DNA from 3 places in the Serratia sp. NPDC078593 genome. Region 2 is predicted to be linked to each of the others. Evidence: predicted binding sites of a transcription regulator. Region 2 holds the regulator's gene; each other region holds the start of a gene.
The links. The regulator Fur, encoded in region 2, represses iron uptake genes when iron is present. The targets are predictions, from matches to a motif close to ATAATAATGAGAACNACTATCAA.
Positions count from the first base shown of each region.

Region 1: a site for Fur is predicted at 810-832, ahead of fepD (Fe(3+)-siderophore ABC transporter permease). Genes of this name have one in related genera too.
Region 3: a site for Fur is predicted at 1,477-1,499, ahead of sodA (superoxide dismutase [Mn]). Genes of this name have one in related genera too.

Region 1 is NZ_JBNNGK010000007.1:181,803-184,074, forward strand. Features, by position in the region: gene entS (enterobactin transporter EntS) at 1-718, opposite strand, end outside; gene fepD (Fe(3+)-siderophore ABC transporter permease) at 854-1,927, shown strand; gene fepG (iron-enterobactin ABC transporter permease) at 1,927-2,272, shown strand, end outside.
Region 2 is NZ_JBNNGK010000002.1:156,163-158,434, forward strand. Features, by position in the region: gene ACQKDS_RS02780 (beta-N-acetylhexosaminidase) at 1-1,018, shown strand, start outside; gene fur (ferric iron uptake transcriptional regulator) at 1,218-1,664, opposite strand; gene fldA (flavodoxin FldA) at 1,993-2,272, opposite strand, start outside.
Region 3 is NZ_JBNNGK010000004.1:114,336-116,607, forward strand. Features, by position in the region: gene ACQKDS_RS06185 (methyl-accepting chemotaxis protein) at 1-656, opposite strand, end outside; gene sodA (superoxide dismutase [Mn]) at 778-1,398, opposite strand; gene fdhD (formate dehydrogenase accessory sulfurtransferase FdhD) at 1,526-2,272, opposite strand, start outside.

The sequences.
Region 1 (2,272 bases), on a different contig from region 2:
TGGCCATCGTCAGTAAGGCACCAATCAGTGCGACCATCCCGATCACTTTATTTTCAAACAGGAAGCGGAAACCACCGACCAACGCTTTTAACGGATGCTCACGCGGCTGCGGTGGCGGCATTAACTGCGGTAATTGCAGCAGTGGCACTAACGTTATTAACGTACCTAACGCCGCCAGCCCGTAATTCCATGCCACACCTGCGTGAGCGATCACCAATCCCCCTACCGCAGGTGACAAAATCGAGCCAAAACGCACCGTCAGCATGCTGATAGCACCGGCCTGGACGATATTTTCACGCCCCACCAGTGCCGGTGTCGCCGCCAACAGCGCCGTCACGCCCACCGCACCAAAGAAACCATCCCACACCGACAATAAATAAATCGCCGTTAGCGACGGTGTCGGCAACGCGGCATTAATGCACATGCCAACGAAACCGATGCCGCACGTCGAACGCGCAAATAAAATTAAACGGCGACGCTCATAACGGTCGGCTAACACGCCGCCCATCAATAAACCGGCAAACATGCCGCATCCCGCTAACGTCACGGCTAAGCCAACCAGCAGCGTCGATCCCGTTAGCGCTTGAATTTGTACCGGAATAGCGATGGCCATCAACCCCAACGCTAAAATAGAAATAAAGCGTGCGCAAAATACGGCACGGAACGCCCGATTGGCCTTGAGCAGACCAAAATCAAGCAAAATCGAAGGCTTACTCATTCGTCTATCACCACAGTATTAAAAAGGGATTGTGCGCTTGCTACTGCACTGGAACATCAACTCATGCTACCATAGATGAACACTATCAATAATGATAATAAATATCATTTATATTCAATTAAATCATAGGCTGTCATGTTCCGGCTTACACACCATTGCTCGCATTCCGCCCCTGCCGCGCAGGAGCAACTGATTTTCGGCACTACCCGGTCTTTTCGCCGCAGGCTCTACGCCCTGCTGTTCGCGCTACTGGTTTTACTGCTGTTAATGGCGCTGAGCCTGGCGCTGGGGGCAAAATCCATACCTTTTAGCACGGTTATTCAGGCGCTTAACGGCCAATGTACCCATGCTGACTGTGTGATCGTCACCGACGCACGTCTGCCGCGCACGCTGGCTGGGTTACTTGCCGGTATCGCTCTCGGGCTTGCGGGAGCATTAATGCAAACACTGACCCGCAACCCACTTGCCGATCCCGGTATTCTCGGCATTAATGCCGGAGCCGGTTTTGCCGTAGTGCTTGGCATTACGCTATTTGGTGCCACCGACGTCAGCCATTATTTGTGGTTCGCCTTCGCGGGTGCGCTAGCTGCATCGCTGTTAGTGGCACTGGTGGGCGCACTGGGCCGCAGCACGCTAAACCCGATTCGCCTGACGCTGGCAGGGGTAGCGCTCGCCGCAGTGTTAGAAGGCATGACCTCTGGCATTGCGTTACTTAATCCGTTGGTCTTCGATCAACTGCGCTTCTGGCAAGCTGGAACGCTGGATATTCAAAGCATGCAGGTCGTGCGTACGGTGGCATTGCCCATTGTTCTCGGTACGCTGATTACGCTGTGGTTGACCAAGGCACTGAACAGTCTGAGCATGGGCAGCGAACTGGCCGCCGCCTTGGGTACCGGTATCGTACGTACCCAACTGTTGGGCCTGCTGGCAATTACTTTATTATGCGGGGGCGCTACCGCCGCCGTTGGGCCGATTGCCTTTGTCGGCTTGATGATGCCACATGTGGCTCGCCGTCTGGCCGGTTCTGAGCTGCATTGGATTTTACCGTGGACGCTGGTACTCACGCCGATTCTGTTGCTCAGCGCCGATTTACTCGGCCGCTTCCTGGTCGCTGGCGAACTGCGCGTGTCTATCGTTACCGCGATGATTGGCGCACCGGTGCTCATTATGCTGGTACGTCAGCGTCATATGTTCAGGAGGAGCAACTGATGTCGATGTTCAGCACCCCGCTGATGAATAAACATCGTCCTGCCCGGCTGTCGCAGCCGATATTAACCGCGTTGCTATTGCTGGTGGCCTGCGTAATGTTGGCGATCTACGCACTCGGCTCCGGCACCTTATCACTCAGTGCAATGCAGGTCATCGATGCGTTGCACGGTGAAGGCCCCGCTAACCTCACGGTGATCGTCAGCCAATGGCGCTTACCACGTGTGGCAATGGCGCTACTATTAGGTGCGGCACTTGGCATCAGCGGAGCTATTTTCCAATCGTTGCTTCGTAACCCGCTGGGCAGCCCTGACGTGATTGGTTTCAACACCGGCGCCTACAGCGGCG
Region 2 (2,272 bases):
CTATACCGACGTTAAGAACCCAGAGCCGGGCAAAGGCATTCTCGATCAAAGTAAAGAAGATAAACCGTGGGCAAAATCGCAGGTTTGCCAAAACATCATTAAGGAAGGCAAGGTTGCCGATTTGGAACACTTGCCAAGCTACTTTGGTCAGGAAGTCAGCAAGCTGGTTAAAGCCCACGGCATTGACAGAATGCAGGCTTGGCAGGATGGTCTGAAAGATGCTGAGAGTGCCAAATCCTTTGCCACTTCGCGCGTCGGCGTCAACTTCTGGGATACCCTCTATTGGGGCGGTTTCGATTCGGTGAATGATTGGGCAAACAAGGGATATGAAGTCGTGGTTTCAAACCCGGACTACGTGTATTTAGATTTCCCGTATGAAGTGAATCCAAACGAGAGTGGCTACTACTGGGGGACTCGATTCAGCGATGAGCGTAAAATGTTCAGCTTCGCGCCGGATAACATGCCGCAAAACGCCGAAACGTCTGTCGATCGTGATGGTAACTATTTTACTGCCAAGAGCGATAAACCATGGCCGGGTGCGTATGGTGTTTCCATCCAGCTGTGGAGTGAGATCGTGCGTACCGATACACAAATGGAATACATGATCTTCCCGCGTACGTTGTCGGTAGCTGAACGCGCCTGGCACCGCGCCAGTTGGGAACAGGATTATAAGGCCGGTCGCGAGTATAAAGGTGGGGAAACTCAGCTTGTCGATACGAAAAAACTGGATCGGGATTGGCTGCATTTCGCCAACCTATTGGGGCAACGTGAGTTGGCCAAGTTGGATAAAGGCGGTGTGAGTTATCGTTTACCGGTGCCTGGCGCACGTATTGTAGATGGCACATTGGAGGCCAATATTGCCCTGCCTGGATTGGCTATCGAGTATTCCACCGACGGGGGGCAGCAGTGGTTGCGTTATGACAACAGTGCCAAGCCAGCCGTGGCCGGTGAAGTACACATTCGTGCGGTCAGCCCTGATGGCAAGCGATTCAGCCGGATAGAGTCAGTGAAGGCGTAAGTGAGTAACGCCTCACCAGCGTGTCGGCGGGTGGGGCGGAGTGTGGTGAGTGAGAGCAGTAAGGCCGTATGGGTCGAAGTGTCGCTGCAATTGTTATCTTTTGACATGATTTCCCCCGGCGCGTCCGGGGATTTTTTTACCCAAAAAAAGACATAAAAAAACCGCCGTTGGGCGGTTCCTTGCGATAGATAAATTAGCGTTATTTTATGTTGTGCAGCGTGTCGTCTTCACGGCAATCCCCAATAGCGCAGTGGCCGTAGAGGTATAGGCTATGGTTGGTGAGTTTGATGCCGTGTTGCTTGGCAATGTCTCGCTGACGCGCTTCGATTGACTCATCACTAAATTCGATAACTTTGCCACAATCCAGGCAAATCAGGTGATCGTGGTGATGCTGTTGTGTCAGTTCGAAGACGGATTTTCCACCTTCAAAGTTATGGCGTGTCACAATTCCTGCGTCGTCGAATTGGTTCAGTACGCGATAAACTGTCGCAAGACCAATTTCTTCACCCATATCTATCAGTTTTTTATACAAATCTTCCGCGCTGACGTGATGGCAAGTCGGATCTTGCAGTACTTCCAGGATTTTGAGTCGCGGAAGCGTGACTTTTAAGCCGGCCTTCTTTAACGCGGTGTTGTTGTCAGTCATGCGGATTCAGTCCTGTTACTATGCTAATCAAGTTGAGGCATTTTTGCCTATGGCATCGGTCGGCACAAAGAATTAATTGCGTCTCATTATAGAACCGGTTGAGCTAAATAGAAACCGCCGGTTGTTAACAAAGATATATTCACACCGTTACATGTCACACATGCAACATCTTGATGGGCGGGATAAACCGTAACGCTAGTCTACCTTGATGAGGGAAGAAGTTACAATTTTGTAGCTTCTATTGCTTCAGTTTGCGATGCCGATAACGGCCCTGCGCTCGTGATGCGTTTGCAGGGCCTGGATAAAACCGTTTTGGTTACAAAGCGGTTTAGCCGATGATATCAGCCAGGCTCAGTTCTTCACTAATCTGTTTGACCCAAGCGCTTACGCGTTCGTCGGTCAATTCTGGCTGACGATCTTCGTCAATGGCTAAACCGATAAAGTGGTTATCGTCTGCCAAACCTTTCGAGGCTTCAAAGTGATAGCCTTTAGTTGGCCAGTGGCCAACGATCGCGGCACCGCGCGGCTCAATGATGTCACGAATGGTGCCCATTGCATCACAGAAGTACTCTGCGTAATCTTCCTGATCGCCACAGCCGAATAGCGCC
Region 3 (2,272 bases), on a different contig from region 2:
TTTTGCGCCTCTGGCAGGCGCTGATTAAGCGCAAGCGCTGTGCTGCGGGCATCATCAATGGCGGCAATCAGCGGAGTTTCTGCTTCATGAGTGAGGTTGAGCAGCAGGCCGCGCGCGCCATAACGAACCAGCGTCAGTTTCTGATTTAGCTGAATGAACGCTAATTGCAGCTCGCCATTGGTCAGTTGACGTTCCACCTGAGCCAGACTGGCTTGCACTTCCGACATATTCCAGCTCTGACGCACCGCATTTTTATCGGCTACCGCCTGGATGAATAGCGTTTGCTGGTGTTGGTACTCCCCGATCAGGCTCACTAAGCGTTTGAGATCTTTACGGCTTTGCGGATCCCAATCCAAATCCTGTCCGCGTTTAATCAGCTTCACGGCATTAGCGATATGGCTGCGGTTGTTGTTGAGGTATTCCGTTTGGTAGGTTTGGCTATACATCGCCCGGCTATATTTAGCCTGATTGATTTCGTTATGTAATTGATTACTGAAATCGATGCGATCGGAGCGTGACTCGATCATCGTGAGATAGTGAATACCGGTGCCGGCAATAATCGCCGCCAGCAATAACATGAGAAAAAACCCAAGTCCCAGTTTTTTACCCACGGTGAGATGAACGAATTTACCTGCCAGTGTTTGCAATGCCGCCATGCTTTGTCCCTTTTTTAAGCGATGTTATGGAGAAAACCATCGGCTTTTGCGGGATAAACTTTAGCGAAATTTTGCACAAAAAAATGCCCGCGTTGAGCGGGCATCAGATAAATGGGGCGAATTATTTCTTCGCAGCGAAGCGGGCTGCCGCTTCATCCCAGTTAACCACGTTCCAGAATGCTTTGATGTAGTCTGGGCGTTTGTTCTGATATTTCAGATAGTAAGCGTGTTCCCATACGTCCAGCCCGACGATCGGGAAGCCAGAAGCGCCCGCAACCGCTTCACCCATCAGTGGGCTGTCTTGGTTCGCGGTTGAAACCACTGCCAGCTTGTCGCCTTTCAGCACCAGCCAAGCCCAACCAGAACCGAAACGGGTTGCTGCGGCTTTCTCGAACTCTTCTTGGAATTTCTCAACGCTGCCGAAGTCGCGCTCGATGGCGGCTTTCAGATCGCCAGACAGCGTGGTGCCGGTTTTCAGGCCTTTCCAGAACAGGCTGTGGTTGGCATGGCCGCCAGCGTTGTTACGCATGAAGGTACGCTTGTCAGCCGGTACTTTGTCCAGATCTTGGATCAGTTCTTCAACGCTGAGCGATGCCAGCTCTGGGCAGGCTTCCAGCACGGTGTTGGCATTGTTGACGTAGGTCTGATGGTGTTTGGTGTGATGGATTTCCATCGTCTGCTTGTCAAAGTGCGGTTCCAGTGCGTCGTAAGCGTAAGGCAGTGATGGCAGTGAATAACTCATGATCATCGTCTCCAGTAGGATTGAGCGGCGCAACATTGTAAGCACCGCGTAAGCAGTCGGATCATTATAGTTAATTAAATGATATTGAAAATGATTATCAATGCCCTATAAACGGTGCGGTTTTGCGCTAGTCTTTGATACGCTGTGGGTGAGTGAACACCGTCGCACGGCCGGTTTTGCTAAATCCGACCAGCGTCAGGTTGCTGCGTTCGGCGATCTCGACCGCCAAAGAGGTGGCCGCAGAAACCACGAACAAGATTTCTGCACCACACATGGCGGTTTTTTGTACCATTTCGTAGCTGGCACGGCTGGAGGCCAGCACCGCACCTTGCGACCAACCTTGTTTGGCGCGCAGGCCAAGCAGCTTGTCGAGTGCGACGTGGCGGCCAATGTCTTCACAGCCACCAAGCATCTCGCCCTGCGGTGAGAGCCAGCAGGCGGCGTGGGTACAGCCGGTCAATTGGCCGATGGTTTGCACTTGGCGCAGTTGCTCGAGCGCCGGGTCGAGTTGGCTGAGGGAAAAGGTTTGGCTGAAAGGCAGCGGCGTTACCGGGCGATAGATGTCAGCCAATTGCTCAATACCGCATACCCCGCAGCCGGTGCGGCCAGCCATTGCGCGGCGGCGTGCCTTCAGCCCGACAAAACGACGACTGGACAGCTCAATATCCACTTCCAGCCCGTTGCAGGTCTGATTAATATCTATACTGTATATATCTTGCGGTGACTCGATGATGCCTTCCGAGAGGGAAAACCCCAAGGCAAAGGCTTCTAGATCTTTCGGCGAGCACATCATCACCACATGTGAGATGCCGTTATAGACCAAAGCAACCGGCACTTCTTCGGCCAGCCAGTCTTGCTGTGCCGTGGCGAGTTG